DNA from 4 places in the Ensifer sp. M14 genome. Region 2 is predicted to be linked to each of the others. Evidence: predicted binding sites of a transcription regulator. Region 2 holds the regulator's gene; each other region holds the start of a gene.

Region 1 (7,630 bases), 440 kb from region 2:
ATTCTCAGCATGTCGTTGCAATGCTTGCGCCTGATCTGCGTCAGCGAGCGGGCAACGAGTTCATTGGGATCGACCGGTCGGATGATGTAGTCGGTAACGCCCAGATCGAGGGCCCGCACGATCATTTCGTCATTGCCCTGCTCGGTGATCAGCAGGATCGGGATGAAGCGCGTGCGCTCCAGAGACCGCAGCTGCGAGCACAACCGCAGGGGATCGTAGTCGTCGAAGTTGGCATTGACGATGACGAGGTCGAAATTGTTCTCGGCGGCTTCGAATAAAGCCGCCTGCGGATCGGAGATGACGGAGACCTCGGCAATCGGCTTTAGCGCACGCTGCAGCCGCTCCTGAGAGGACCCGCGGCCATCGACCAGGAGGATATTGCCTGGCTCGTCCGGGCGATCCTGGCGCGCCAGTTCCTGCAGGCCGATGGTCTGCGCCGTCTGGGCCCGCAGCCGCAGTTCGTCGCTGACGTTCTTCAGGCGGACGAGGCTCTTGACCCGCGACATCAGCTGCAGATCATTGACCGGCTTCGTGAGAAAATCGTCGGCACCGGCCTTCAATCCGCGAACCCGGTCGGAAGGCTGGTCGAGCGCCGTCACCATGACGACGGGAATATGGGCGGTACGCGGATTTGCCTTCAGACGCTCGCAGACTTCGAAACCGTCAATGCCGGGCATCATGATGTCGAGAAGCACCAGGTCAACCGGCGTCGTCTCGCAGAGCGACAGCGCCGTATGACCATCGCCGGCGGTCAGCACATCGAAGTACTCGGCGAGCAAACGCGCTTCCAGCAGCTTAACGTTGGCAGGCACGTCGTCGACAACAAGAATGCGCGCAGTCATATCAATTTTCCCGCCGCTCAGGCATCGCCAAGGTAGGTCTTGATCGTCTCAATGAACTTTGGCACAGAAATCGGTTTTGAAACATAGGCTTCGCAGCCGCCCTGGCGGATACGCTCCTCGTCGCCCTTCATGGCGAAGGCAGTCACGGCAATGACCGGTATGACGTGCAGCTCGTCGTCTTCCTTCAGCCACTTCGTGACTTCGAGCCCGGAGACCTCCGGCAGCTGAATGTCCATCAGGATCAGATCGGGACGGTACTTCCTCGCCAGCTCAAGCGCCTCCATCCCGTTGCGCGTCTGGATCGTCGCGTAGCCGGAAGCCTCAATCAGGTCTCGGAAGAGCTTCATGTTCAGCTCGTTATCCTCAACAATCATTACCTGTTTGGGCATGTCGATCCCTTGCTGTCCGTCGTCTTCTTGCAAGTCTTATCAAGACATCTAAGTTGCAGAACCAACGACTCGACCCATTTCCTCGAGTTCAACGATAAACCTATTTGGTTGAAAAATAGGTAATTCCGGGCGTAAAAACAGTAGGAGGCCAAGACATTGAAGAGAGCCGACGAAATCGCCATCGACATTCTTTCCTGGCTTGCCGGCGAGCCGGACCTGTTGTCTCGATTTCTCGCGCTGACGGGGACGGATCCGTCCTCCCTGCGCAACGCGATTGGCGAGCCGGGCTTCATGGGCGGCCTCGTCGCCTTTCTCATGGACCATGAGCCAACACTGATCGCTTTTTGCGAGGCAACGGATACGGCCCCCCAGGACGTGGTGCGCGCGCACCAGAAACTTTCCGGCGCCGCCGACCTGCAGGATAGCTGAGCGTGAACGACGCGATCTTCGAAGATAGCATCCGCCTCAGCGATCGCCCGCTTGTCGTCAGCGATATCGACGAAGTCGTGCTCGAATTCCTGAACCCCTTCCAGGCCTTTCTCGAAAGCTGCGACCATGTTCTCCTGCCGCGCTCGTTCCGGCTGACCGGCAACATCGTCCATCGGATAACGCAACAGGCGGCGAGCGAGGCCGCGGTCAAGGAACTGCTTGAGATTTTTTATGCCACGCAGGAGCGTTGGCAGACGCCGGCTGTCGGCGTGGTCGAGACCCTTCGCCAATTGTCCGAACAGGCAGACATCGTCTTCCTGACAGCCATGCCGCCGCGTCATGCGGCCGCGCGCCGTGCCCTGCTCGATCGTCTTGATCTTCCTTACCCTTTGCTCGCCTCCGAGGACCCGAAAGGGCCGATCGTGCAGCGTCTGCATGCCGGACGGGCACTGCCCGTCGTTTTCATCGACGACATCGCCCGCAATCTGCAATCGGTGCAGGAGCACGCGCCGTCCTGCCTGCTGATCAACCTGATGGCGAATGCCGAGTTTCGAGCGCTCGCGCCTGCGCCAGATACGTGCGTGCACATTGCTGCCGACTGGGCTGATGCCGCCAGTGCCATTCGCGCGCATTTCCAGCGGTAGCAACACCCAGCCCGACAGCGCGAGGCCCGCATGACGGAACTCGAAACCCGACCCGCGACTTAGCGTCGGCAACCTGACATGCAAGGCAATTTCCAACGCGGCCTCCCTTGAGACTCGCTAGCGTAGAGCGTAAAGTCGCAATGTTCAACATTTGTTCCAGATATGCTCGACAGTGGTTCTCAAACTCCAGGCTTCTGCCGTGATTGCCTTAGGGAACAGACCGCGACCGCGCGACGCTGCCTTGCCTGCGGTAGTCCGCGGCTTATGCGGCATACGGAACTCTACGACCTGACACTGGCCCATATCGATTGCGATGCGTTTTACGCGTCCGTCGAAAAACGTGACAACCCGGAGCTTGCCGACAAGGCAGTTATTATCGGCGGCGGCAAGCGCGGCGTGGTCTCCACCGCCTGCTACATCGCCCGCATCCACGGGGTGCGCTCGGCCATGCCGATGTTCAAGGCACTCGAGGCCTGTCCGCAGGCAGTCGTCATCAAGCCCAATATGGAAAAATACGTTCGCGTCGGTCGCGAGGTCCGCACGCTGATGCAGGAACTGACGCCTCTGGTGCAGCCGCTCTCCATCGACGAGGCCTTCCTGGAACTGAGCGGCACGCAGAGGCTGCACCACGATCCCCCTGCCCGAACGCTCGCGCGCTTTGCCCGCCGTGTCGAACAGGAGATCGGTATTACTGTCTCTGTCGGGCTTTCCTACTGCAAGTTCCTCGCCAAGGTTGCCTCCGATCTGCAGAAGCCGCGCGGCTTCTCGGTGATCGGCCAGGCTGAGGCCCTCGAATTCCTGAGAGAAAAGCCGGTGACCTTGATCTGGGGCGTCGGCAAGGCCTTTGCCGCAACGCTGGAGCGCGATGGCATCCGCATGATCGGCCAGCTCCAGACCATGGAGGAAGCCGACCTCATGCGCCGCTACGGCACCATGGGTCAGAGGCTCTACCGCCTGTCGCGCGGCCTCGACGAAAGAACCGTCGAGATTGACGGCGAGGCGAAAAGCGTGTCGTCCGAGACGACGTTCAATGACGATCTCGCCCGCTACGACGATCTCGTCACGCATCTGCGCCGGCTGAGTGAACAGGTCGCGCATCGGCTGCGCAAATCCGAACTGGCCGGCCAGACCGTCGTCCTGAAACTGAAGACGGCCGACTTCAAGACCAGGACGCGAAACCGCCGTCTCGACAGTCCGACCCGGCTTGCGGACCGTATCTTCCGCACGGGGCTGCAACTGCTGGAGAAGGAAATCGACGGCACGAAGTACCGACTGATCGGCATCGGCGTCAGCGATCTTTCTAGCCCCGATCTCGCCGACCCGCCCGATCTCGTGGATCCCGCAGCGACCCGCCGCGCTGCCGCCGAAGACGCCATCAACAAGCTGCGCGACAAGTTCGGCAAGGCAAGCGTGGAAACCGGCTACACCTTCGGTAGCCGCAAGCGCGATCACTAGTGCGTCATCGGCGCCGACTTGACGTTGCCTCGGCTCGATCCGGACGAATTCTTTAAAGATTGCAGTCTAAGCTCGTCGGCCAGTTTACGTGTTGGGATGAGTGTATGGTATCGCGTTTCGCTCTCACGGCCAGCGTTGTCGTCTTCCTGTTTTCGCCTGCCGCCGGCTTTGCCGGCAGCGGTGCACCGCTGCAGATCATCGTTTCCAAGAACCAACAATCGCTCGTCGTCTATGACGGCGACGCGGTGATCGCAACATCTGCGGTCTCCACGGGCAAGGCCGGACATTCGACACCGACGGGCATCTTCTCGATCCTCGAAAAGCGGCGTCAGCATAAATCCAACATCTACTCGAACGCGCCGATGCCCTTCATGCAGCGGCTGACCTGGTCCGGCATCGCACTGCACGGCTCCAATCACGTGCCGGCCTATCCCGCTTCCCACGGCTGTGTGCGCCTGCCGAGCAAGTTTGCCGCCAGCCTCTTCAAGATGACGTCGCGCGGTATGCACGTCCTGATAACTGACCATCAGGTCAGCCCCACCGAAGTATCGAGTGCCATGCTCTTCCAGCGTCAACCGGCGCCGGGCGACAATCCCGCGCCGCTGTCGGACGTGCCACTTCGCCCTGCGATAAGTAAGGCCGAGAACGTGCCGATCGAAGTGGCGATGACGGAGACATCGACCATTCCGTCAGCCATCGCCGAGGAAAGCCGCGAGCCGATCCGAATGCTGATCACCCGGCGTGGGGAGCGTGATATCCGGCGCGACGTCCAGTCGGCCCTGAACCAACTCGGCTATATCGCCGGTGTGCCGGACGGCCACATCGGCCCGGATACGACTGCCGCCATCAGCGCGTTTCAGACTGCCGAGGGGGCGGTCGTCGATGGGAAGCTGACGCCAGAACTGACAGACGCCATCTTCAAGAAGGTGGGGCGCGACACTCCTGCCAATGGCGTTATCCTGGTCCGCCAAGGCTTCAAGCCGATTTTCGAGGCGGGTGTCACCATCGGCAAGCCGGAGCAGGCGCTTGGTACACATTTCCTGCAATTTCATGAGGTTGACGGTGAAAAGGCCGAAGGCAAGTGGTACGGCGTTTCACTCGAAAACCATCTGCCGTCAGCGACAAAAAAGCGGCTCGGCATCGACACCGACGCCGACGCATCCGCCTTCAACGCCATCCAGCGCACGCTTGGTCGCTTGACCATCTCCGACGACGTCCGCAGCCGCATCGGCGGCCTGCTTGCAGACGGGTCTTCGCTGTCGATTTCAGACATGGAAAGCGGGCTTGAAACCGGCGACGGTACCGACTTCATCACCATCACGCGAGCGTCGCCACGGGGCTGAGCCGATGCGCGCAGCATCAGACGCGGCCGTCACGTCCAATGGGCGCGGCTTCCCTTAAGCAACGCGCTGTCAAGCACCCGTATTGGAGCGCGGATCAGACGAGTTCGACGTCGACCACTCCGGGGGCCGAGCGAAGAGCCGCTGCGATCTCCGGTGAAATCCGGAATTTTTCGCTGAGCTCGACCTCGATTTCGCGCTGGCCATTGTCCTTGATGACGATGAAGGAAACGAGCCCCTCGCCTCTTGCGTTCAAGTGAGCGGCGATGGACTTCAGCGGTCCGGAATCGCGCACATAGACGCGCAGCGCCTTCTGCATCTGCAGCGATTCTTCCTCAAGCGAGCGCAGCGTCTGGATGCGAAGACCGATACCTTCCGGCCGCTCCTCCGCCTGCACCGTCATGACCAGCGATTTACCGGGCTCGAGCAGGTCGCGATACTGGTGCAACATCTCCGAAAACAGCACGGCCTCGAACTGGCCGGATGAATCCGAGAAGGCAATGATACCCATCTTGTTGCCGGTCCGGGTCTTGCGCTCCTGTTTGGAGGTGACAGTGCCGGCGAGACGGCCGGCCGTTGCGCCCTTCTTCACGGCGCCGGCGAAATCACCAAACGTCTGGACGCGCATCTTGGCAAGCAACGGATTGTAGGTGTCGAGCGGATGGGCGGAGAGATAGAAGCCCAGCACCTGGAATTCCCGGTGCAATTTTTCCGAGGCAAGCCACGGCGTGTAGGCGGGAAGAGAGATTCGCTCCGGCCCGGTTGCAGCCCCTGCCCCGAATATATCGCCCTGTCCGCTTGTCTTGTTTTCCTGAGCGCGCTGGGCAAAGCCGAGGATGCGATCAAGTCCGCCGACGAGCTCCGCGCGATCGTAGCCGAAACAGTCGAAGGCACCGGCCGCGATCAGGCTCTCGAACACACGCCGGTTGAGCAGCTTCGGGTCGATCCTCAGGCAGAAATCTTCAAGGCTCGCGAATTCGCGGTCGCCGCGAACGGCAACGATATGCTCGACCGCCGATTCACCGACGCCCTTGATGGCCGCCAATGAGTAATAGATGCGCTTGTCGCCGGTCTGGAAGTGCCGGAAGGAGGACTGGACCGACGGCGCGATCACCTGGATGCCGAGACGCCCGGCGTCCTGCCGGAAGTCGTTGACCTTTTCGGTGTTGGCCATGTCGAGCGTCATCGACGCCGCCAGGAACTCCACCGGATAGTGCGCCTTCATATAGGCGGTCTGGTAGGAGACGATGGCGTAGGCGGCGGCGTGCGACTTGTTGAAGCCGTAGTTGGCGAACTTGGCGAGGAGATCGAAGATCAGATCGGCCTGCGGTTTCGACACCTCGTTCTTGACCGCACCGTCGACGAAACGGGCGCGCTGCTTGTCCATTTCCTCCTTGATCTTCTTGCCCATGGCGCGACGCAGAAGGTCGGCTTCGCCGAGCGAATAGCCCGACAGGACCTGGGCGATCTGCATCACCTGTTCCTGGTAAACGATAACGCCCTGCGTTTCCTTGAGCAGATAATCGATCTTCGGATGGATGGATTCGATCTCTTCTTCACCATGCTTGCGGGCGTTGTAGACCGGAATGTTCTCCATCGGGCCCGGGCGATAAAGCGCCACCAGCGCGATGATGTCCTCGATGCAGTCTGGCCGCATGCCGATGAGCGCCTTGCGCATGCCGGCACTTTCCACCTGGAACACGCCGACCGTCTCGCCGCGCGACAGCATCTCGTAGGTCTTTTCATCATCGAGCGGAATGCTGGCGAGGTCGACCTCGATGCCGCGCAATTTGACGAAGTCGACGGCGACCTTCAGCACCGTCAGCGTCTTCAGGCCAAGGAAGTCGAATTTTACGAGGCCAGCCTGCTCGACCCACTTCATGTTGAACTGGGTCACCGGCATGTCGGAACGCGGATCGCGGTACATCGGCACCAGCTTCGACAGCGGCCGATCACCGATGACGATGCCGGCGGCGTGGGTCGAGGCATGGCGATAAAGGCCCTCGATCTTCTGCGCGATATCGAGCAGGCGAGCGACCACCGGCTCCTTCTCCGCCTCCTCCTGCAGGCGCGGTTCTTCCTCGATAGCCTTTGACAGTGGTGTCGGGTTTGCCGGGTTGTTGGGTACGAGCTTGCAGATCTTGTCGACCTGGCCGTAAGGCATCTCAAGCACACGGCCAACGTCGCGCAGTGCCGCACGCGCCTGCAGCGAACCGAAGGTGATGATCTGGGCGACCTGCTCACGGCCATATTTCGCCTGAACGTAGCGAATGACCTCTTCGCGTCGATCCTGACAGAAGTCGATGTCGAAGTCGGGCATCGACACGCGCTCAGGATTGAGGAAGCGCTCGAACAGCAGTGAGAAACGCATGGGATCGACGTCGGTGATCGTCAGCGCATAGGCAACCAGCGAGCCTGCACCGGAACCACGGCCCGGGCCGACGGGGATATCGTGCTGCTTGGCCCATTTGATAAAGTCGGCAACGATCAGGAAGTAGCCGGGGAACTTCATGCGCTCGATGACGCTGAGT
Region 2 (7,630 bases):
CGCGGGCACGGGCCGTCATTTTTTCGGCAAAGGCGGCTTCACTGCCGGCCATCCCCTCACCAAGGATGATGCAGGCATCATTGGCAAGCTGAACGGCGACACCCTGCAGCAGATCGGCCACGCGGACGCGTGACTTCAACGCTGCGAACATCGTCGAGGTGCCAGACGGTGCGCCGCCGGTGCGCCAGGCGTGTTCCGAAACCTCGAAGACAGTTTCGGCCGACAGCTCACCCTTGGCGATCGCCTCGGCGACGACTTCCATCGTCATCAACTTCGCAAGCGAGGCGGGTGGAACGGGGTCGTTCTCGGCACGGGAGAACAGGACGGTGCCGGTTTCGGCATCCACCAACAGAATCTGTTTGGCCTTGGTGTCGAACGCCACCGGTGGCGTCTGGGCCGCAGCAGCGCCCGCAAGCAACGCCGCGCAACCAAACACGACCGAAAGCATCTTCAAGCGCATGGGAAACTCCGGTTTCCCGTTGGGCATAGCAGCGTCGTCAGAATGGCACAACGTCCCGAGCTACCGGATCGAGCCGGTTCTGCCTTCACGCCTGGCATGGGCAACGATTGCATCGGGCGTAAGCGGATTGGTCTCGACCATGACCGCTTCAAACGGCGATTTGGCATCGCTCACCCGCACTTCCACATAGGCTGCCGCATAGGCCATGTTGCCGTCCGGCATCGGAATGTATTCCGGCCGCTCGCGCGGGATGGGACCGATCTCCGGCAGCATCACGAATTCTTCCAGCGACTGCGGTGCGGAAAACTGCGGAACGGGTGCCGCAAGGGCTGTCACCGGGCTGCTTGCATCGAGCGACGATTTGGACGGGATGGTGAGCGTGCCGAGCTGATTGCGCATCGGCTCATTCGAGGCAACCATCACGCCGGTCGCGATCTGGCCCTCCGGCATTACGCCCGGGCTCCGGTCGCCCTTCTTGACGTAGGACGCCATGAGATAGGGCATGTCGTTGCCTTCGAGCGGTGCACGACCGACATATTGCACACGAACCTTGGCACTGCCCTTCTGCTTGATGTCGAGCAGATCCGCCGTCTTCGAGGATACGTCAATGATCCGGCCATATTCATAGGGGCCGCGATCGTTCACCCGAACGATGACGGAGGTGCCGTTTTCAGTATTGGTGACGCGCGCATAGCTCGGCAACGGGAATGTCGGGTGGGCCGCCGAAAGATGGAGCTTGTCGTAGACCTCGCCATTGGCGGTCAGGCGTCCATGGAAAGCCGAACCATACCAGGACGCGACACCGGTCTTGTTGTAGCCGAAATCTTCCTTCGGCTGATACCACTTGCCCTTGACCTGATAGGCTTTACCGACCTGGAACCGGCCACCGCCCTTCGGGATGTTCTTGCCGGTAGCGACACGGGGGCTCGCCTTCACGCCATAAACCGACTCGGCAAAGTATTCTTTGCTCCTCGGCTTGCTCTTCTTGATACTGGACGTCGATCCGCACGCCGCAAGCGTTGCGCAAAGCACGGGAACCGCCGCAAGGCGCAGTCCCTTGATCAGATATGCCGCATTTTTACTGGATGTCATCTGTCCCACAACATCATTCGAACAAGCCGTACTCGAAACCTTCCACTCTTGCCCCCAAGCGGAAATCTCGGCGTCCCGAAACGGGACAGTCGATTAATCATGACAGCAACAAGGCAAAATTGCGAACCGGCGGACAGCCCGCCGCCCGAAATCTCCGGTTATGGTTTACGAATGGTTATCGAGACGGAAGGGCAAGCTGACGCGCTCAGAAAATCTTGCCGCCGACGCATGTTAAATCTTGCAAAGTGACAAGCCTTCGCGCAATAACGCCCTGCCCGGAGGAGTGGCCGAGCGGTTTAAGGCACCGGTCTTGAAAACCGGCGTGCGTGAAAGCGTACCGTGGGTTCGAATCCCACCTCCTCCGCCATCAACTGTCTCATTTCTTGCCATTCAATATCGTGCTCGACCGCAAGGTGAACGTTTTGGCGGTGTCCTGTTGTCGATTTGGCGTGCGCACGCCCTGCCGTCGCGCCAGTGTTCAAGCGTGCATTTGGAAGGCGGCCGCCAGGTCTGCTTGCCATCCCCGAGGATTTGAGGGAAAGTCTGATTCCGGCCTATCGAGGCCTGGGCAATCTCCCGCAACTGGAGAAATCCATGCCTCTTAAACATCTGACGACAGCCGCTTTTCTCGCCCTTCTGACCCTTTCCGGATGCGCAAGCACTGGTGACGCCAACACGACCTACGCCCAATGGCAAGGCCCATCGCCGGTGCCGGACCCATCGGCAGCAAGTCCCGGCGGCTTCCGTCTCAGCTACTGAGTTGCAGTCGTTGTTTCTCGCCATAGAAAGTGTCAGCCCGTCTGCCCAACCGCCAATTCTTGGCGCAAGGTCCGAAAAGGTTGAGCTGGGGCTATCGAACGCGATCGGGCACCCCACCAATCTCGATATGACAAGGGTTGCGAACGCTCCAACCGCTCGATCCGGCTCGCTTGAAAGCGAACTGAAAAGCGACTTTCGACCGGGCTCCGGAGACTTCCGGTAAAATCGCCGTGATACGGCTTATGGTAACCGAAAACGTTGACTCCCGCTTCATTAGGGCGCCTTCATATGTGGTCATCCAACAGTTGAGGAACTGAGCGATGCCCACCTTCATCATAGAGCGTGAAGTACCCGGAGCCGACAAGCTTAGTCAGGACGACCTCTGCGCGCTGTCGGCGAAATCCAACGCGGTCGTTGCAGATCTTGGCGTGCCCTACACATGGATCACCAGCTACGTCGCCGGCGACAAGATTTATTGCGTCCACGAGGCGCCAACCGCCGACGTTATTCGCGAACATGCAGAAAGAAGCGGATTTCCGGCCAACAGGATCACCGAAGTCGCCGCCGTGATTGGGCCTACGACAGCATCTCAGGGTCGCGGCAAATAGCCGAATCGGTGTTACAATCACACCAGCGGAACACTGACTTCATTGCAGGCCATGCCGCCCGCCCGAACCAATGCGCACCGAGCGCCGTCATTGACTTCCGGCCGTATCAATGCACGCTAGTCCGCCGGTCATTCGGCGCCCACAAGGGCTCCCCGGCACGCCTTTCCAAGGAGACGATCATGGCAAAAGGTCAAGTGCGAAGCAACCGCGAGGTTAGAAAGCCCAAGAAGGACAAGACCGTCAAAGCCGCCGTTACGCCAGAAGGCTCCCAGGTGAAGCTTGCAGGCAGCAGCTTCTCTTTGGGCAAGAAAGACAAAAAGTAAGGCAGCCGCTCCGACTTCGTGAACCAAATACGCCTGTACGTTTTATCAGTGGCCAGTCGGACGGGATGTGCACGTCTCCGCACATCCTGGGCGACTGGTCCCGCGACGAGAAACCAGAAATGATGCCGGCTCCGCAGGACACCCGACCGGCGCGTGAACCTTCCCGCAGACACAAGGAACACTGCGGGCGGCGGCACTTGCCAATCGTCCCGATTGCAGCCGCGAAGATCGATCCGCCGCCAGCCATGCCGCCTGAGGTCGATGCCGGAGGAGTAAAAAACGCCCCGAAACGCTCGCTCTTCCCGCCAATCTTCGTGTCTTCGCGGCCACAGCTTGAAGGGTCGTCATCGTCTTTCGCAAAGAACTGTTGAACACCGCGCGGTACGCGGTCTGCTTGCTGGACTCCGGAACGAAAGCACGGTTCACATCGTTAACCAATCTATCGGCACCACTTCTGACCTAGCGGACGTCCATCGTGCTTGCAGCCTTGCTTATCGCCTCGATTATCGCATCGCCCCACATCGCCCTCAGCGCGGCCACGGTCGACGACCTGCAAACCGACTTCGAATTGGCCATCCCCTGCCAGCAGATCGACGGTCGGAATGTCTGGAAAGGCTCGATCGCCTATTATATCCAGTCGTTCGTCTATCAAGGCGACACGCCGGTCGCGACCGACGCGGCAGATGCGGTGCTGCCGGAGGACAACTCGGCCGAGACCGTGAAGGAATTCGAGGACGCCTGTTCTGCAACGCAGCCGGCTTGAAACGCCCTCTCCTTCTTTGATGCCCGCCTTGCAACGGCTTATTGCCGAGCTATTCCCACTCGCTTCCGTTACTGGCTGCGCATCCGTGCGGCGGCAGTCCGTTGCCGAAGGTGCGCTTTAGCCGGCCACAACCCCACTGGCGGACCGGCCCCGGCATCATCGCGTTCAATGCGATGCCGACTTCATCGAACGGGCTCTGCCTGTTGTCGACGTATTGATACCAGCGAAACCCGAGGACGACGGTCGTTGCGATGACGATCGTCAACAGGATTCGAATCATCTTTTTCATTGCACCCTCATTCCGTGAAAAGCGCGAGGCATAGCAGCTCCGCATGGCATGCCCAGCACCGAGGCAGCCGATAGGCGCACAATTGATACAACATTCACCGAATTTTAGGCACTTGCGGAACACATATGGAACAGATAGTGTCTGTTCTTGATTTGTTTCACGCCTCTGGAGCGACTTGCCATGCTGACCCGCAAGCAACAGGAATTGCTTCTTTTCATCCACGAACGCATGAAGGAGTCTGGTGTTCCGCCATCCTTCGACGAGATGAAGGATGCACTCGACCTGGCATCGAAGTCGGGCATTCACCGGCTGATTACGGCGCTCGAAGAACGTGGTTTCATTCGGCGCCTTCCCAATCGCGCGCGCGCGCTTGAGGTCATCAAGCTGCCGGAAGCTTACGCGGGAAACGCTCAGCCGCGTCGCGGGTTTTCACCAAGCGTCATCGAGGGAAGCCTCGGCAAACCTCCTGCGCCCGCCCCGGCTGCCGCAAAAGCGCCGCCGGTGGCAGACAACAACTCCGTCTCGGTTCCGGTCATGGGCCGTATTGCCGCCGGCGTACCGATCTCGGCGATACAGAACAACACGCACGATATTACGGTGCCGCTCGATATGATCGGCAGCGGCGAGCACTATGCCCTTGAAGTGAAAGGTGATTCGATGATCGAGGCCGGCATCTTCGATGGCGACACGGTGATCATACGCAATGCCACCACAGCCAACCCCGGCGACATCATCGTCGCGCTTGTCGATGACGAAGAAGCGACGTTGAAACGCTTCCGGCGCAAAGGCGCGTCGATTGCGCTCGAGGCGGCCAATCCGGCCTACGAGACACGCATCTTCGGCCCCGATCGCGTCAAGATACAGGGCAAGCTCGTCGGCTTGATCCGCCGCTATCACTAAGCCAGATGACGTTGGCTGTCTTCCTGCTGGAAGGGCCTTCTTATGCTTGAACGTCTCGCCACCTCAAGGGGTAGCGAGACGGAAGTGATCAAGTCGAGCGCTTTAAGCACTCGACAATTTTCATTCGTGTATGGAGTACTCGCCCAACTCGCAGAGGTCCTGCGTGTCTTCGGTCGTATCGAGACCGGAGCCTTCCTCGAATTCGAAGCGCATGTCGTATTTGCAGACATCGCGTCCGTCGGCGATGGTAATTTCCATGCTCTCGCCCGGATTAAGCACCTGCCGCCCGAAGACATCGTCTTCCCACTGGTCGACGCCGACCGGCGACGTATAGAAGTTCGTCAGTACGGCTTTCGTCTTGTTCTTCAGCTGAAAGACGAGATCCTCAGCACTTGCGGTGGCCGTCGTTGCGGCAAAAATGGCAAGAGCGGTCAGGGCGATCTTACATTTCATTTTATGTCATTTCCTCCATTGTCGGTTTTGTTTGACGCTAGCTATACGGCTCGCATCGACGGAATATTCATTCCTGAACCCGTCTAGAGACAATTATCCTTGCACTGACAATACAGGCAGAATCACCATTTCGGGGTACGTCGCCGGCAAACCAGATGCGCGCACGATTATTGGCTGCGCCGACGCGTGAAGCGCACGCGCGGACGGCGGATTGCCTAGGAAAAGCAACCGTCCTTGGCGGCGAAGCAGTAGCAAGCAGACTTCGCCACAGCTGCGCCAGGTGCGCCCGGAACTTGACGGCCCGCGAAGCAGGGCACAACCGGCAAGCGCCGGAATCGACAGGCCACGTGATATCGTCGCGGCACAGCCAGCACGGTGGAATAAGATGGCGGTGCAATCATGCATCGGATTTGTAGCGATTGTCGCTCGCCCATCGAGGGCGCAGGTCAGCGCGTCAGGCACAAAGGGTGCGGGTGCAATCTTATAAACCGCATACGGACGGAGACCGGATCCGATGCTTATTCGAACCATGGCTGCCTTTAACCCGACCGCACCGGACGATCGCACCGTTGCCTTTCGACGATGGCAGCCTAGTTACCCATTCGCGTAACCAAGTGAGGAACTGCTGAATGAACCGTAATGGCCTTTATCTCGTCATCGCCGTGCTCGCTGTCGCCGTCATCGGGCTCGGCGTCTATGCTTATCGCGAAGAAACGAAACCTGCCGGTGTCGAGATCAAGATTGGCGAGGACGGCGTTTCCGTTCAGGAGAATTGAGCAGGCCGCGCATATTCCCAACGAGGCAGCGGGAGGTGGATTTCCGATCGGCGACAGCACGTTCCGCCGGCGACAGCCTTTAGATCCACTGGATACCCGGATGGTACTGCCGAGGGCTGGCATGGGCTGCACCGATATATTGAGACCCGGCTCCCCGATCGCCCCAGCCATTCATCGGCCGCCCCCTTGTCAACACCGCATGCCTCCAAGGCATCAGCCCGTTCGATTGCGAAGGACTGCCTGTCAACGACGGCAGCAATCACCCGCTGGACACCATGGATTTGACCGGGCCGAGGCTCCCGGGAACACTGAAGTTCATTCGGGCAAAATGACTGGCGCGGTCAGGGCACCAGCAGACCCACGCAGACAATTCGGCGCAAGAGAGTGATGGCGCCGCCACAGCACCACCGTTGCCGTCCGCCCGACGAGCGACGGTCACTGCGGCCGAAACATCAGTGTCGGGGCGTGACGAAGCTCCTCCAACGCCCAAGGCAAGACTTGCCTGCGTCTCACGGTTCTCCGCACTGAGCCGCAGGAGCGCATCTCAGGCAAGGTTTAACCGTTCTGGGAAACGATAGATGGAATCGAGATAGATTGCTGCTCCCCGGAAATTAAAGCCGACGCAGGATCGGCGTTCCGAAGGAGCGCTTCGAATATAAAGCTTTAGGTGAAATTTTGGAGGCCTCGCCCGGACTTGAGGAATGGCGGGATGTCAATCACTTACGGCAGCACGTTGCCACACTTTCATGAATTGTTTTCTTTTAAGAAGCAAAGGGCTCTGCCACAGCTTGCCACACCTCTTTTGCTGTCGGAGATCATCCAGGAATTCGATCGGCTGCCGTGCAGTGACGCAACCGATTGAAACAACAATCGTGGCATTCGGAAGATTTGGAGGCGAAGAAGGTCCTTCAGAAATTGAACCGCATGCCAAGGACATTTGCATTGGAGCCGCCGTGCATGTCGCCGAGCGTCCCCCAGGCTCCGGACCGGTGGTGAACCCGCCAGAAGAAATCGACGTTGGGCATTGTGTCGAAGGAAAGGTTCAACTCGGGGCCGAGATAGAACAGGGTTCTGGCGTTCCCGTTACGTTCCAGCTCGTTCTGGCGCTCCCGTCCTTCCTGAGTATGCGTGACATAGCTGATGCCAAACGTAAGGGCTGGCGAGATCCGGACAGCATCGCCAATCTCGAAACCGTCGTAGCGACCGA
Region 3 (7,630 bases), 290 kb from region 2:
ACCTCTTCGCCGTCCTGGACGAGGCGCTGCGCCAGATGCCGGCCGACGAAACCATCGCCACCAAAGATAATGTGCTTCATGACTTGCTCCCGAAATCTGCTGTTCTTGCACCAGCCGCTTCGGCCGGCTTTTCGTCGCTATGGGATGAAATGCCCGACTGGGCGATCAGGACCGTTCCGACGCAAATGAATGCGATGCCGGCGATGCGCCAGGCATTAAGGTCTTCGCGAAAGAGGAAATAGGCGAAGAACGCCACCGCGACATAAGCCAGGCTCAGGAACGGATAGGCGAAGGAAAGCTCCACCTTCGACAGCACGTAGAGATGCGATGCCATGGAGATGACGAAGGTCGCGAGACCGGCGAAGACCCATGGATTGAAAATGATCTGGAACAGGCGGACGATCGCCGTCTCGGCTGTCATCGAGATCGGCCCGAGCGACATCATGCCCTGCTTCAGCATCAGCTGTGCGGCCGCATTGGTCAGCACAGTGAAGAGAATGAATGGAATATATTTCATAGTTTTACTCCCAGTCCCGGGAAAACAACTACACGCAAGAGACGCATATTCCGTGAAGTTCGCGCATTTAATTTAATAAAATTGTCTGCAGTCTCATTTTGGCAAAGCCAACGCCGTGCGGCGCCAGAAGTTCGACGTCAACGCCGGATCGCGCAACGCCTCGAGTGACCGCCAAGAAGTGAAAGATTTTTCAAAGACTTGCGGACTCATGCGCGCATCCTTGTAGGGATTGATCGCGCCTCCGGCCTCGACAACGATCGCATCGAGGCGGTCCAGCAGCTTTACCGTCCGTTCACCCTGATTGGCGAAGTCTAGCGTCAAAGTAAAACCGGGCCGCGGAAACGACATGAGGCCACGCGAGGCGACGTCCCCGAAGCGCTTCAGGACGGTCAGGAAGGACGCGTGCCCGGCGCGGCGCGCCGTCTCCATCAGCGTCGCGGTAATCTCACGCGCGCTCTCGGCGGGGTAGACGCTCTGGTGCTGATACAGTCCTTTTGGACCGTAAAGCCTGTTCCACGCGCCGATGGCGTCGAGCGGATAGAAATACGACGTCCACGGCACAGTCGAAATTGTCTCGCCCGGCTTCTCCTTGCGGAAGTAATATTCGTTGAACGCCTTGAGCGTCGCGAAATTGAGAAGGTTGAATGGTGGCGAGAACGGTACCGAGAGTTTCATGCCTTTCGGCATGTCGGGAAACTCGCAGGAGCCATCCGCATGATCCCCGGCGAGCAGGACCCCACGGCCCATGCGCCGTCCGGTTGCAAGCTGGTCAATCCAGGCGACGGAATATTCATGTTCCTCATCGACGCGATCCACCAGGCCGAAGTATTCGTCGAGATTGCCGAACCGAATGGCGTGCTGCTGCACATGCGGCGACGGCACTTTGGTGAGACGAAGGCTGACGGTCAGGATCAGGCCGGTCAGTCCCATTCCGCCGATCGTCGCCGAAAACAACTCCGGGTTATCAAGCGGCGTGCAGGTCAGGCGCTCGCCAGTGGAGCGCAGCAGCGTAATGCCGGACACATGATTGCCGAAGGTCCCGCGCACATGGTGGTTCTTGCCGTGAACATCGTTGGCAAGCGCGCCGCCTATCGTGACAAAAGCCGTGCCGGGCGTGACGGGAAGAAAGAAGCGGTGGGGAATGGCGCGGGCCAACACATCGCCGAGGGTAACGCCCGCTTCGCAGGTCATCATACCGGTGCCGGGGTCGAACGCGAGAATGCGCGCGTGTCGGCGATTGTCGATCAGCGTACCCAGATCGTTGTGGCAGCTGTCGCCATAGCTGCGACCATTGCCGAACGGCAGGAAGGTCTCCGGCTCGATCGAACCGATGCGATCTTCGTAGTCGTCGGGCGAAATGCCCTGCCGCGGCCGACGGTCGAGCCGGCCCCAGCTGTCGTAATCTTGCGTATTCATTGCGGCCCGACAGCTCCGAAAAGGATAAGTAACGCCCCGACCATCATGGTCAGCTGGCTGCGCCAATCGCGCATGATGAAAACGACGGGATCCTCGTGCAGCATGCCACGGCGCGCTAGCATCCAGATCCGCAACAGCATGTAAAGCACCAGCGGGCAAAGCGGCCACAGCGCCCACGGCGTCGTGTACATCTCCTGCAGTTCCTTGCTGTGCACATAGAGTGCAAGCACCAGGGCCGACGTGAAGGCGGAGGCCACACCGGCCTGCCCGACCATTTCGAAATCGACCGCGAGATAGCCGCGCCCGGGAACGGCGCCACCGTCCTTGTCTTCGAATTCATGCAGCTCGACGTATCGCTTCACCAGCGCGAGGCTCAAGAAGAAGAAGATCGCGAAGGATACCAGCCAGAAGGAAAGCTCGGTGCCGGTCGCTGCCGCGCCGGCAACGATCCGGGTCGTGTAGAGGCCGGCAAGCGTGAACACGTCGACCAGAAGCTTGCGCTTCAACACGAACGTGTAGGCCGTCGTGGCGCAGGCATAGAAGGCGAGGACGACTGCGAAGTTCCACGGCAAGAGCGAGGTTAGCGAAACCGAAGCCAGGATCAGGCAAACGACCATGACCAAAGCCGTTGGCACCGACATCTGGCCGCTGGCGAGTGGTCGGTTGCGCTTCTTCGCGTGACGTCGGTCATTGGCCAGATCGGAGAGATCGTTGATGATGTAAACGGCAGAGGCAAGGAAGCTGAAGGCGAAGAACGCAACGATGACGCTGACCAGCGCATCGAGATGCAGGACCTCATGATTGAGGATCATCGGCACACCGATGAGCACGTTCTTCGCCCATTGATGCACGCGGATCGATTTCAAGGCAGCGAGGGCACTCACCTTGCCGGTATCGAGCTTCTCTGCATCGTGATTGCGACGCCATTTCTCAGCCGCCGCATCGGGAGCAACGACGATCGCGCGACGCGCGACGTCGAACACCGCGATGTCGTCACGGCTATTGCCCATGTAGTCGAAACCGCCCTTGCCGAAACGGTCGACAAGTGCGTCACGCTTGCGGCCGCTCGTCAGATTGAGTGCCTCGGATGAATGCATGATCGAAGAAAAGAGCCCGACATGCGCAGCAACCCCCAGGGCAACAGCGGGTGCGGCACCGGTGACAAGCACGATATCGCGCCCGCCGGCCTTCTCAGCAGCCAATCGATTCAGCACCGTCTGGCGGTAGGGCCAGTCCTCAGCCTTTCGGCCGGAGCGCGAAGCAACTTCATGTTTAAGGCGAGCCTTGCCCTGCCACAGCCATAGGAGCATGGGGAAGAGCATCAGCGGATTGCGCAATAGGATGATCGCAGCGCCTTCCCAAAGCGTGTCGGCAGCCAGCAATGTGCCATCCAGGTCGACACACAACGGAATTTGTCGTGTTTCGATGTGCGCGTTCATGAAATATACCCCAGCAATATCTGCCGGAGATCATCGCGCCGATCACTTTCAAAGGTGAAAACAAGCGGCCTGATTGCATCCGGAAATTGCCGGTCTGGTTAATAAATGCCGAGCGTAGTTCGGTACGCTTCAGCGGCTGCCGATCCAGTTCAAGGCGTCGCGCCAGTCGGTCATGCGGATCGGCGTTCCATGCGACCCGGTCTCGAAAAGCACGAAGCGGGCCGGATAACCCTGCCCTTTCAACGTGCTGTAGAGCGCTTTCTGGCTCTCGGCCGAATAGACGCTATCCCTGCTGCCATGGCTGAAAAACATCGGCAGCCTTGCCTTGTACGCGGCACTCTTCGTGAAATCGGGATCGGCGACGCCGCCCATGATCATCATGCCGCCAAGGGCCGCAACGGCGCCGGCGTCCCGTGCCACACCCCAGCAGATGAAGCTGCCCATGGAGGCGCAGGCCAGCACGACCGGCCGGCCGCCGGAGCGCTCGGCGGCAAGCTTGACCAAGCCTGCAATATCAGTTGCCCCAGCCGCATCGAAAGACCGAACGCTCGGTGCACAGTAGACGCCGCCATTGGCAACAGCCAGGTTCTTTAGGCGATTGAAGTTGCCACCGAAGGAAAAGTCGTTGGCGCCGAGGCGCCGGTCGCCGCCTCGCCCGTGGATGAAGATTACGCTGAATGCCGCACCGCGATCCGGGCCGACGCGTGTCACATCGAGTCGGCGCCCGCCCACGTCGAGCGTCTCGTTGGCTTGCTCACCCTTGACGCCGAGAGAAACGAAAGCGCGCTTGACCCGCCGCTCCGGAATTTCGTCACGCCCGTTGATGTCGCGCAATTCCTGATAATCGACGACGCGGTAGTCGCCGTTGTCGCTCTGCTCAAGCACTGTGCCGTAGGAAAACAGATCATCCTTGTATGGCTTCAACACCTGCGCCGCAGCGAGAGCAGCGGCCCCGGCAACAAGCCCGAAGGACAGCACGATGGCGCTAAGCCGACGAAAGCAAGAATGAGCTGTGGACACGGACAACGAAGGGCTCCCTGGTTCGTCGCAAAGCCTTGCCATCGGCTCGGCACCAAAGCAACAGTTGGTGACAAGTGCCAACGCTCAGGCTTTATTTTACAGGCATTCGGCGCCGCCATTCTCCTTTTGTTCGCACAATCGGCAAGAGTCTGGCAGAATTAGGGTGATTCGAATGACTGGGGATGGCGACAAGACCACGGTCTTGCTATGGCCTTGACCACCTCCGCACGACAGGAATGATCTAGACGCCCCATGGACGACAGCAACGACCTCTTCTCCGCAATGCCCGAACAACCGAAGCCCGCGGTGCCAGACGCCGCGCCTGTTGCGCGAGCAGCGCCGGTTCCGCGTGAAGAACCGCGCCCTGCCCCCAAAGGCAGCGATAGCGGCGACTATGACGCTTCGGCAATCGAGGTGCTGGAGGGGCTCGAGCCGGTGCGTCGGCGTCCGGGCATGTACATCGGCGGCACCGACGAGAAGGCGCTGCACCATCTCTTCGCAGAAGTCATCGACAACTCGATGGACGAAGCGGTGGCTGGTCACGCCAACTTCATCGAAGTCTATCTCGACGCTGACGGCTATCTGTCGGTGACCGACAATGGCCGCGGTATTCCGGTCGAAAACCACCCCAAGTTCCCGGGCAAGTCGACGCTAGAAGTCGTCATGACGGTGCTGCATGCGGGCGGCAAGTTCGATGGCAAGGCGTACGAGACCTCAGGCGGCCTGCACGGCGTCGGCGTTTCCGTGGTGAACGCGCTTTCGGACGATCTGGAGGTCGAGGTCGCCAGAAACCGCAAGCTTTATCGTCAGCGCTTTTCGCGCGGCGTACCGCAGGGCGGGCTGGAAGAACTGGGTGACGTCCACAATAGGCGCGGAACGCGGGTTCGCTTTCATCCCGATCCGCAGATCTTCGGGCCGCATGCCCGCTTCGAGCCGGCGCGGCTGTTCCGCATGGCACGCTCCAAGGCCTATCTGTTCGGTGGCGTCGAGATCCGCTGGTCGTGCGATCCGTCGCTGCTGCCTGAAGGTTCCGAAATTCCGGACCGAGCGGTGTTCCATTTCCCGGGCGGCCTGAAGGACTATCTCGCCGCCACGCTCGGCAAGGAATTCACCGTCACCCGCGAGATCTTTGCCGGCAAGTCCGAAAAGTCGAACGGCCATGGCTCACTGGAATGGGCGGTCACCTGGTATGGCGGCGACCAGCAGGTCCATTCCTATTGCAACACCATTCCCACACCCGAAGGCGGGACGCACGAGGCGGGCTTCCGCATCGCGCTCACCAAGGGTCTGAAGAACTACGCCGAACTGACGCAGAACAAGCGTGCCGCGATCATCACCACCGATGACGTGATGATTTCAGCCGCCGGCATGCTCTCGGTCTTCATCCGCGAGCCGGAATTCGTCGGCCAGACGAAGGACAAGCTGGCGACCGTAGAGGCGCAGCGTATCGTCGAAAACGCCCTGCGCGACCCCTTTGACCATTATCTTGCCGACAACCCGGCGGAGGCTGCAAAGCTCCTCGAATGGGTGATCGAGCGTGCCGACGAGCGCGTCCGCCGCCGCAAGGAAAAGGAAGTCAACCGCAAGACCGCCGTACGCAAGCTGCGCCTGCCCGGCAAGCTTGCCGACTGCTCACAGAACACCGCTGAAGGCGCCGAACTTTTCATCGTCGAAGGGGATTCGGCTGGCGGCTCGGCCAAGCAGGCGCGCAATCGCGCGAACCAGGCTATCCTGCCGCTGCGCGGCAAGATCCTGAACGTCGCCAGCGCCGGCCGGGAAAAGCAGGGCGCCAACCAGCAGATCGGCGACCTGATCCAGGCGCTCGGCTGCGGCACCCGCAGCAAATACCGCGAAGAGGATCTGCGCTACGAACGCATCGTCGTCATGACCGACGCCGACGTCGACGGCGCGCACATCGCCTCGCTGCTGATCACCTTCTTTTACCAGGAGATGCCCGAGCTTATCCGTGGTGGCCACCTCTATCTCGCCGTGCCGCCGCTTTATCGCCTGAGCCAGGGCTCAAAGACGCTTTACGCACGCGACGATGCCCATCGCGAAGAACTGATGCGCACCGAATTCAACGGCCGCGGCAAGGTGGAAGTGGGCCGCTTCAAGGGTCTTGGCGAGATGCTGCCGGCGCAGCTCAAGGAAACGACGATGGACCCGAAGTTCCGCACATTGCTGAAGGTGCAGATCGACGACGTCGATTTCGAAGGCACGCGCGAAGCCGTCGACAGCCTGATGGGTACGAAGGCCGACGCACGCTTTCGCTTTATCCAGGAGCGGGCAGTGTTCGCCGACAATCTCGACATCTGATCGACCGATCCGTCGCGGTGCCTATCTGCTTACAGGCAGACGGGCACCCGATGTGGCGTCAGAAGCGACAAGGCCTATCGGTCGAGATCAGCAGGCGCATGCAGCGCCTTTTCCATGAACAGACTTAGCGGGTCCGGCTGATAATTGCCGAAAGGCGGGCGCTCGACATATCCGGCGCTTCTGTAAAGCCCGATTGCTTCCGGTTGGTGAATGCCAGTCTCAAGCCGGATCATATCAAGCCCGAGGCTCTTGGCCTGCCGCTCGAGTGTCTGCAAAAGACGCTTTCCGACTTTCAGCCCCCGTGCTTGCGGATCGACAAACATGCGCTTGATCTCCGCCGTGCCATCACCGGCTTCGACCAGCGCGCAGCAACCGACGACAGCCCCATCGAAACGCGCGACGAAGAAGGATACGGCCGGCTGCTCCAGTGTCGATACATCGACAAGATGATTGCTTTCGGCCGGATAGAGCGACGCCGCATAGGCGTCCGACATCTCCAGGAGGCGCAGGATTTCCGGCTGGCGCGGCGGTTCTTCAGCAATCGTGACTTCAGGCAATTTTCGATCCATGGCTGTTTCTGAGTTCTGATACGGTTCGCGGAAGAAACTACGGTCGTGCGTATCGGGAGCCAATACGTCAAATTGCGCAACAAGCGGACCTGCCCCATCAATCCGAATGACACGACGAAACAAATTGTTTCTGCGCATTCGAGCCACCGCCCCATTTCCGGAAGAATCACACAGGCATAAGTTGACGTGGAAAAACGCACAACCATGCACCAGATGGACACAGCCAGACCATGAAAGCCGCCCTGATCGTCATGACCATTCTTGGCTGTGACCACGACGTGAACCAGTGCCAATATATCTCGACAGTGGATGGGACATGGCCCTCGATCGCGCAGTGCGATACCGATTCGCAG
Region 4 (7,630 bases), 1.6 Mb from region 2:
CGGTTCTCGAATACGGGGCGACGTGGTCGGGCGGACCGTTTTCCTGCATCTCGGAACGAACGGGCCTTTCCTGCCGCCGCGACGACGGTCATGCCTTCGTTCTCAGCCGTGGACGCATCTCCGCCGACTGAAAAGAAACGCGCCCTGCTGGACGGAAAGCGGCAATAAAACTATAAGGCGCCCCATTCCATTCAAATTCATGCATGCAGAGGGTGCCATGGCTGGCCATTCACAGTTCAAGAACATCATGCACCGCAAGGGCCGTCAGGATGCGGTGCGCTCGAAAATGTTTTCCAAGCTCGCGCGCGAAATCACGGTTGCCGCCAAGACCGGCATGCCCGATCCGGTAATGAACGCGCGCCTGCGTCTGGCGATCCAAAACGCCAAGGCACAGTCGATGCCGAAGGACAACATCGAGCGGGCGATCAAGAAGGCCTCCGGCGGCGACGCGGAGAACTACGAAGAAGTCCGTTATGAAGGCTACGGCCCGGGCGGCGTCGCCGTTATCGTCGAAGCGCTGACCGACAACCGCAACCGCACCGCCTCCAACGTCCGCTCGACCTTCACCAAGGCCGGCGGCGCGCTCGGTGAAACCGGCTCGGTTTCCTTCTCGTTCGATCGTGTCGGCGAGATCACCTATAAGCTTTCGGTCGGCGACGCCGACAAGGTGATGGAAGCTGCCATCGACGCCGGTGCCGACGATGTAACCACCGACGAGGAAGGCCACACGATCATCTGCGGCTTCGAAGCGATCGGCGAAGTCTCCAAGGCTCTTGAAGACACGCTCGGCGAAGCCGAAACCGTCAATGCGATCTGGAAAGCCCAGAACACCGTGCCGGTGGACGAGGAGAAGGCACAGTCGCTGATGAAGCTCATCGACATCCTCGAAGACGACGACGACGTCCAGAACGTCTATTCGAACTTCGAAGTTTCCGACGAGGTTATGGCGAAGCTTTCTGCCTGATCCGGATCTATTCGTCCTGCATGTTCCCTTAACACCTATCCGGTTCAGGGAGAAAAACATGCGGCAATGCAAACTGCTACAGCGACCTTTGCGCACCCGATAGGGAGCGCGGGCGCTGTAGATGTTTTGATTTACCCGTGTCCCGCAGGGCGCGGGTTTTTCTTTGGATATCGCCGATGGGAAGTCACCGATGACGTATGAGTTCGCGATCTTCGACTTTGACGGCACGCTCGCCGATACCGCCGAGTGGTTCATGGCGGCGAGCAACCTTGCCGCCGCACGCTTCGGCTTCCGACAGCTATCCGTCGAGGAGTTCAAGGGGCTGCGCGCCATGGGCAGCCGCGAGATCATCGCGCATATGGGCGTGCCTATGTGGAAGCTGCCGCAGATAGCAACGTTCATGCGCAAGGAAATGGCAGGGCGGGCACAGGCGATCCAGCTATTCCCTGGTGTGTCCGACATGCTGACCGGGTTGAAGTCGGCCGGCGTCGGTATCGCGGTCGTCAGTTCCAATGGCGAAGCGGCCATTCGCATGGCGCTGGGCGAGACCGCCGCTGCCGTCGACCTTTTTGAGTGCGGCGCGACGTTGTTCGGCAAGGCGCAGCATTTCAAGAAAGTTGTCAAGTTTGCCGGCATCGCCCCGTCGCGCATCCTTGCGATCGGCGACGAAGCCCGCGATATCGAGGCCGCCCGCAAGGCGCGCATCTGTGCCGGCGCCGTCGGCTGGGGCTACGCCGACCCGGCGTTTCTGAGATCGCTCGGGCCGGATCGTTTCTTTGACCGGATGGACGACATCCCGCCGGCCTTCCACGCCGCGAAGGGCTGAGAGGCTAAGCGCGTCGCGATCTCTAGGATTCGCTGACTGCGCTTTAAACGTTGTTTTTCCGCATGTCGTTATCGCAAAACCGCTGCGCACTTTTGCGCGACATGCTTAGGCCGCCTTTGAAAGCTGCTGCTGCGCCTCGGCGAAAAGTCGCAGCGATTTCAGCCGCGCCTCCATGTCGAAGATCGGCATGGAGATGATCAGTTCGTCGGCCTTCGTCTGCTCAAGGAATGTCCCGATCTTCCGGCGGATCGTTTCCGGGCCGCCGACGATGGCATAGGACATCGCGTGATCGACGAAGATCTTTTCATCCGAACTCCACAACCCATCCATGGACGCGACGGGTGCGGGGAACCGGCCGCGGGCGTTGCGGCGCAGGGCGACGAAGGATTGCTGCATCGAGGTAAAGAGGTAGTTCGCCTCCTCGTCGGTGGACGCCGCCACACCCATGACGCCGACCATCACATGTGGTTTGGAAAGTGTTTCCGAAGGCGTGAAGCGTTCGCGATAGATTTCGAGCGCCGACAGCAGCATGTCGGGTGCGAAATGCGAGGCGAAGGCGAAGGGCAGGCCGAGCATGCCGGCAAGGTGGGCGCTGTAGTGGCTGGAGCCGAGCAGCCAGATCGGCACGTTGGTGTCGGCGCCGGGAACCGCGATGATCGCCTGGTTGTCGGCGACGGGCCCGAGCAACGCCTGCAGCTCGACCACGTCGTTGGGGAAATTGTTGGCGCTCGCCTCCATGTTGCGGCGAAGGGCCTGGGCGGTGCGCATGTCGGTGCCGGGTGCACGTCCGAGACCAAGATCGATGCGGCCGGGATAGAGCGCGGCCAGCGTTCCGAACTGTTCGGCGATCACCAGCGGCGAATGGTTCGGCAGCATGATGCCGCCGGAGCCGACACGGATCGTCTTCGTACCGGCGGCCACATGGGAGATGACGATCGAGGTCGCAGCACTCGCGATGCCCTTCATGCCGTGGTGCTCGGCCAGCCAGAAACGCTTGTAGCCGTTCTCTTCGGCCGCCTGCGCCAGCAGCCTGGAGTTTTCCAGCGACTGGGCGACACTGCCGCCTTCGGTGATCGGGGAGAGATCGAGGACGGAGAACGACGCCATGAGCAAGGCCTTTATTGAGCGAAATTGATTGAAGACCTATGTAAGGTCAAAATTCCTCAATCCAAGAGTGGCGCTCGAGATTTCCGGCGGTCGCGCCCGCCTCATGTGGATGTTTTTGTTTTGTTCACTTTTTGCTGGCAGCGTCCGGGCACGCAGCATAGGGTGAATTTCATGCAGACCACGATTCGCATCATCGGCATCGATCCGGGCCTCCGCCGTACCGGCTGGGGCATCATCGAAACGCTCGGCAATTCGCTGCGGTTCGTTGCATCCGGCACGGTCACGTCTGATGGCGACATGGATCTCGCCTCGCGGCTCTGCCAGTTGCACGATGGCCTTGCCGAAGTGGTGCACAGCTATCAGCCGCACGAGGCGGCCGTGGAGCAGACCTTCGTCAACAAGGACGCGACGGCGACGCTGAAGCTCGGCCAGGCGCGTGGCATCGCCATGCTGGTGCCGGCGCGCGCGGGCTTGCGGGTTGCCGAATATGCACCGAACGCGGTCAAGAAGGCCGTCATTGGCGTCGGCCATGGCGAAAAGCAGCAGATCCACATGATGCTGAAGGTTCTGATGCCGAAGGCCGAATTCAAGGGCAACGATGCTGCCGACGCGCTGGCGATCGCCATTTGCCACGCGCACAACCGCCTGTCGGTGACCAGCCGGCTCGCGGCCCTGATGGGGTAGTTGCGCTTCTGCCATTAATTTCCGATGGTCGGTCCGGCCATCCCGCAATCCATTCATGAGAGACGACGCCACATGATCGGCAAATTGAAGGGTACCATCGACGAAATCGGCGAGGATCACGTTGTTCTCGACGTGCATGGCGTCGGCTATGTCGCCCATTGTTCGGCGCGCACCTTGTCGAAGCTCGGTTCGGCGGGAGAGGCGGCGGTGCTGTTTATCGAAACCTATGTGCGCGAGGACCAGCTGAAGCTGTTCGGCTTCCTGACGGCGCTGGAGCGCGAGTGGTTCCGCTTGCTGCAGAGCGTGCAAGGCGTGGGTTCCAAGGTGGCGCTCGCCCTTCTGTCGACGCTGACGCCGGGCGAGCTTGCAAACGCGATCGCGCTGCAGGACAAGACCTCGGTGTCGCGCGCGCCGGGCGTCGGCCCGAAGGTGGCGGTGCGCATCGTCACCGAACTGAAAAACAAGGCGCCGGCCTTTGCCGGCGAAATGTCCGGCTCGATCGGCCTCAAGCAGGAACTGGGCGAAGGCGTCGCCTCTGCGCCGGTTTCCGACGCCGTGTCGGCGCTGACCAATCTCGGCTACTCGCGCGACCAGGCCGCCAATGCGGTTGCCGCGGCGCTGAAGAATGGCGGCGAGGATGCCGACAGCGCCAGGCTGATCCGGCTGGGCCTCAAGGAATTGGCGCGATGACGGCTTGCGTTGTCGGGCCCGCCGATGCAAAACGGCCATATTCTTTGACACCATGTGCACGAATGCCCGATCGATTGGAACGGATGGATGACTGATGCCGCTCGCCTGATAACGCCGGACAAGCGCGGCGAAGATCTCGATGCGACCATGCGTCCGCAGTCGCTGGACGAATTTACCGGCCAGGCGGAAGCGCGCGCCAACCTGAAGATCTTCATCGAAGCGGCGAAGAACCGCGGCGAGGCGCTCGATCACGTGCTGTTCGTCGGGCCTCCCGGCCTCGGCAAGACGACGCTGGCGCAGATCATGGCGAAGGAACTGGGCGTCAACTTCCGCTCGACCTCCGGACCCGTTATCGCCAAGGCTGGGGATCTTGCGGCGCTTCTCACCAACCTCGAAGAGCGCGATGTTCTCTTCATAGACGAAATTCACCGGCTCAATCCGGCGGTCGAGGAAATCCTCTATCCGGCGATGGAAGATTTCCAGCTCGACCTCATCATCGGCGAGGGACCGGCGGCGCGCTCGGTGAAGATCGACCTGTCGAAGTTCACGCTGGTGGCGGCAACCACGCGCCTCGGCCTCTTGACGACGCCGCTGCGCGACCGTTTCGGCATTCCGGTACGGCTCAATTTCTACACGGTCGAGGAACTGGAATCGATCGTGCGTCGCGGATCCCGGCTGATGGGGCTCGGCATGACCGACGACGGCGCCCGCGAGATTGCGCGGCGCGCCCGCGGAACGCCCCGTATCGCCGGCCGGCTGCTGCGCCGCGTGCGCGATTTTGCCGAAGTCGCGCGGGCCGAGGCGGTGACGAAGACAATCGCCGACGAGGCGCTGACGCGGCTGCTCGTCGACAATATGGGGCTCGACCAGCTCGACCGCCGCTATCTCTTCATGATCGCCCAGAATTTCGCCGGCGGGCCTGTCGGCATCGAGACCATCGCTGCCGGTCTCTCCGAACCGCGCGATGCGATCGAAGACATCATCGAGCCCTATCTGATCCAGCAGGGTTTTATCCAGCGCACGCCGCGCGGCCGGGTTTTGACCGCCAATGCCTGGAAACACATTGGTCTCAATCCGCCGAAAGAGGTCGAGGCGGCCCAGTTTCGCATGACGCTCGAGGACGAGTGAATGATCACCCGCCGCGGGCTCCTGAAGTTTCTCGGCGGCGGCATCGCCAGCATGGCAGCACTGGGCGGCTACGCCTTTGCCATCGAACCGCTCGCCCGGCTGAGCGTGACGCGCTATGCGCTGACACCGCCGGGCTGGACGCCGGGCTTGAAGCTGCGGGTGGTGGCGCTGGCCGACATCCATGCCTGCGAACCCTGGATGTCCGCCAACCGCATCGCCTCGATCTGCCGCCAGGCCAATGCGCTCGGCGGCGATATCACCGTTCTTCTCGGCGACTATGCCGCCGGCATGAACCTCGTGACGCGCTACGTGCATTCCAGCGAATGGTCGAAGGCGCTGGCGACGCTTGAAGCGCCGCTCGGCGTGCATGCGGTCATGGGCAATCACGACTGGTGGGAAGACCGAACCGCGCAGAAGAACAGCGGCGGCCTCACCTTCGGCCACAAGGCGCTCGCCGACGTCGGCATCAATGTCTACAGCAACCGCGCCATCCGCCTGGAAAAGGATGGCATGGGCTTCTGGCTCGCCGGGCTCGAAGATCAGCTTGCGCTTGTGCCGGGCAAGAAGTGGATGCGCAAATACATGCAGGGCCTCGACGACCTCGACGGCACCTTGGCACAGGTCGACGACGACGCGCCGGTGATCCTGCTGGCGCATGAACCGGACATTTTTCCGAAGGTTCCTTCGCGCGTTGCCTTGACGCTGTCAGGCCATACCCACGGCGGGCAGGTCCGTTTTCTCGGCCACGCTCCCGTCGTGCCCTCCCGTTTCGGCGATCGCTACGCCTACGGGCATATCGTCGAAGGAAATCGCAGCCTGATCGTTTCCGGCGGGCTCGGCTGCTCGATTGCGCCGGTCCGCTTCGGCGTACCTCCCGAGATCTTGGTCATCGATCTCGGCTGAGGAGGTCCCGGCCGCATGGCTTAGGTGCGTGGCCGAATGACGTATTTCGGCGTCGTCGTGTGCTCGCTATGATCCGGCAAGGAAGCGCCGACCGTCGACGATCGGTGAGCACGTTCCGTTGCCTGCACTGCTTCCATGATGGCGGCCGGCGGCTCGAAATCCACCCATCGAAGGGAAGAGTGCATGCTGGCGCGGCGCGGGTTCCTCAAGCTTCTCGGCGGCCTGGTGATGGCTGGGTTCGGCACCAGCGCCTATGCCGTCGGTGTGGAGCCGTTGCAGCGGCCGCTTGTGACGTCCTACGCCTTGCGACCCGCCAATTGGCCACCAGGACTGAAGCTCAGGCTCGTTGTGCTGGCGGATATCCACGCCTGCGAGCCGTGGATGCCCGTGAGCCGGATAGCCGGCATCTGTGATCAGGCCAGTGCGCTTGGCGGTGACATCATCCTTTTGCTCGGCGACTATATGAGCAGCCTGCGCCTGACCGGCTTCGTCGAGCCCGCCCGCTGGGCCGACGCATTGGCGCGGCTGAAGGCGCCGCTCGGCGTCCATGCGATCATGGGCAACCACGATTGGCTCAACGATCCGATTGCCAGCCGAGCGGGGCATGGTCCAACGCGGGCGCACAGGGCGCTCGCCGGCGTCGGGATTCCCGTTTATGACAATCGCGCACTGCGCCTGGAAAAGGACGGACGATCCTTCTGGCTTGCGGGTCTCGCCGATCAACTCGAACCCAGCTATCCGGCCCCGGATGGCTTCGGCATGATCCCCGGGCTGGATGACCTGCCGGGTACGCTGGCGGGTATCGAGGGCGACGAGCCGATCATTCTCATGGCCCACGAGCCTGATATCTTCGTCGACGTGCCCGCGCGTGTTTCGCTGACGCTCGCAGGTCATACCCATGGCGGGCAGGTGAGGCTCCTGGGGTATTCACCGCTCGTGCCGTCGCGATACGGCAACCGTTATGCCTACGGACATATCCTCGAGGGCGACCGGCACATGATCGTCTCCGGTGGCTTGGGGCTTTCGAACTTGCCGATCCGAATCGGATCGCCGCCGGAGATCGTTGCCATCGACATCGGTTAGGATGATGATCGCCGTTACTGTCGCAATTACCGAGCTATATCGCCAAGGCAGGGATTGAATATCTGTGTATGGCGTATGTCTACTTTATTGTATTCTTATTTTAGCCACATCTGTGCCGCGCTTTGAGCCGATTTCGCCAGTAACAAGACGCCGGGCGAATAAGGGCATTTGCAGTATCACGTGCCGTCCAGGGACAGACAGAAGCGGTTATAGTTCAGCGTCGATTTCATTCAGTCTGAGGGAAT

The links. The regulator LexA, encoded in region 2, represses DNA repair genes until DNA is damaged. The targets are predictions, from matches to a motif close to TGTTCNNNNTGTGTTCNG.
Region 1: a site for LexA is predicted at 2,446-2,463, ahead of BLJAPNOD_RS16530 (DNA polymerase IV). Genes of this name have one in related genera too.
Region 3: a site for LexA is predicted at 4,509-4,526, ahead of parE (DNA topoisomerase IV subunit B). Genes of this name have one in related genera too.
Region 4: a site for LexA is predicted at 3,008-3,025, ahead of ruvC (crossover junction endodeoxyribonuclease RuvC). Genes of this name have one in related genera too.

What each region holds. Positions count from the first base shown of each region.
Region 1 is NZ_QJNR01000004.1:3,389,459-3,397,088, forward strand. It holds gene BLJAPNOD_RS16510 (PleD family two-component system response regulator) at 1-842, opposite strand, end outside; gene BLJAPNOD_RS16515 (response regulator) at 860-1,231, opposite strand; gene BLJAPNOD_RS16520 (DUF3572 domain-containing protein) at 1,388-1,660, shown strand; gene BLJAPNOD_RS16525 (hypothetical protein) at 1,663-2,304, shown strand; gene BLJAPNOD_RS16530 (DNA polymerase IV) at 2,467-3,759, shown strand; gene BLJAPNOD_RS16535 (L,D-transpeptidase family protein) at 3,864-5,102, shown strand; gene dnaE (DNA polymerase III subunit alpha) at 5,197-7,630, opposite strand, start outside.
Region 2 is NZ_QJNR01000004.1:2,949,981-2,957,610, forward strand. It holds gene BLJAPNOD_RS14165 (D-alanyl-D-alanine carboxypeptidase family protein) at 1-460, opposite strand, end outside; gene BLJAPNOD_RS14170 (septal ring lytic transglycosylase RlpA family protein) at 521-1,552, opposite strand; tRNA gene BLJAPNOD_RS14175 (tRNA-Ser) at 1,830-1,919, shown strand; gene BLJAPNOD_RS35620 (hypothetical protein) at 2,147-2,311, shown strand; gene BLJAPNOD_RS14180 (DUF4242 domain-containing protein) at 2,632-2,919, shown strand; gene BLJAPNOD_RS35625 (hypothetical protein) at 3,099-3,242, shown strand; gene BLJAPNOD_RS14185 (hypothetical protein) at 3,718-4,005, shown strand; gene BLJAPNOD_RS14190 (hypothetical protein) at 4,055-4,294, opposite strand; gene lexA (transcriptional repressor LexA) at 4,475-5,194, shown strand; gene BLJAPNOD_RS14200 (hypothetical protein) at 5,315-5,647, opposite strand; gene BLJAPNOD_RS14205 (hypothetical protein) at 6,277-6,423, shown strand; partial or broken gene BLJAPNOD_RS36475 (GFA family protein) at 6,612-6,755, shown strand; gene BLJAPNOD_RS14215 (hypothetical protein) at 7,332-7,630, opposite strand, start outside.
Region 3 is NZ_QJNR01000004.1:3,244,824-3,252,453, forward strand. It holds gene BLJAPNOD_RS15690 (NAD(P)-dependent oxidoreductase) at 1-80, opposite strand, end outside; gene BLJAPNOD_RS15695 (transporter) at 77-517, opposite strand; gene BLJAPNOD_RS15700 (FAD-binding oxidoreductase) at 611-1,933, opposite strand; gene BLJAPNOD_RS15705 (UbiA family prenyltransferase) at 1,930-3,372, opposite strand; gene BLJAPNOD_RS15710 (alpha/beta hydrolase) at 3,502-4,434, opposite strand; gene parE (DNA topoisomerase IV subunit B) at 4,645-6,708, shown strand; gene BLJAPNOD_RS15720 (GNAT family N-acetyltransferase) at 6,783-7,265, opposite strand; gene BLJAPNOD_RS15725 (hypothetical protein) at 7,508-7,630, shown strand, end outside.
Region 4 is NZ_QJNR01000004.1:1,356,461-1,364,090, forward strand. It holds gene BLJAPNOD_RS06440 (DUF6636 domain-containing protein) at 1-131, shown strand, start outside; gene BLJAPNOD_RS06445 (YebC/PmpR family DNA-binding transcriptional regulator) at 218-964, shown strand; gene BLJAPNOD_RS06450 (HAD hydrolase-like protein) at 1,155-1,790, shown strand; gene BLJAPNOD_RS06455 (LLM class flavin-dependent oxidoreductase) at 1,896-2,897, opposite strand; gene ruvC (crossover junction endodeoxyribonuclease RuvC) at 3,069-3,581, shown strand; gene ruvA (Holliday junction branch migration protein RuvA) at 3,654-4,271, shown strand; gene ruvB (Holliday junction branch migration DNA helicase RuvB) at 4,359-5,399, shown strand; gene BLJAPNOD_RS06475 (metallophosphoesterase) at 5,400-6,302, shown strand; gene BLJAPNOD_RS06480 (metallophosphoesterase) at 6,486-7,385, shown strand.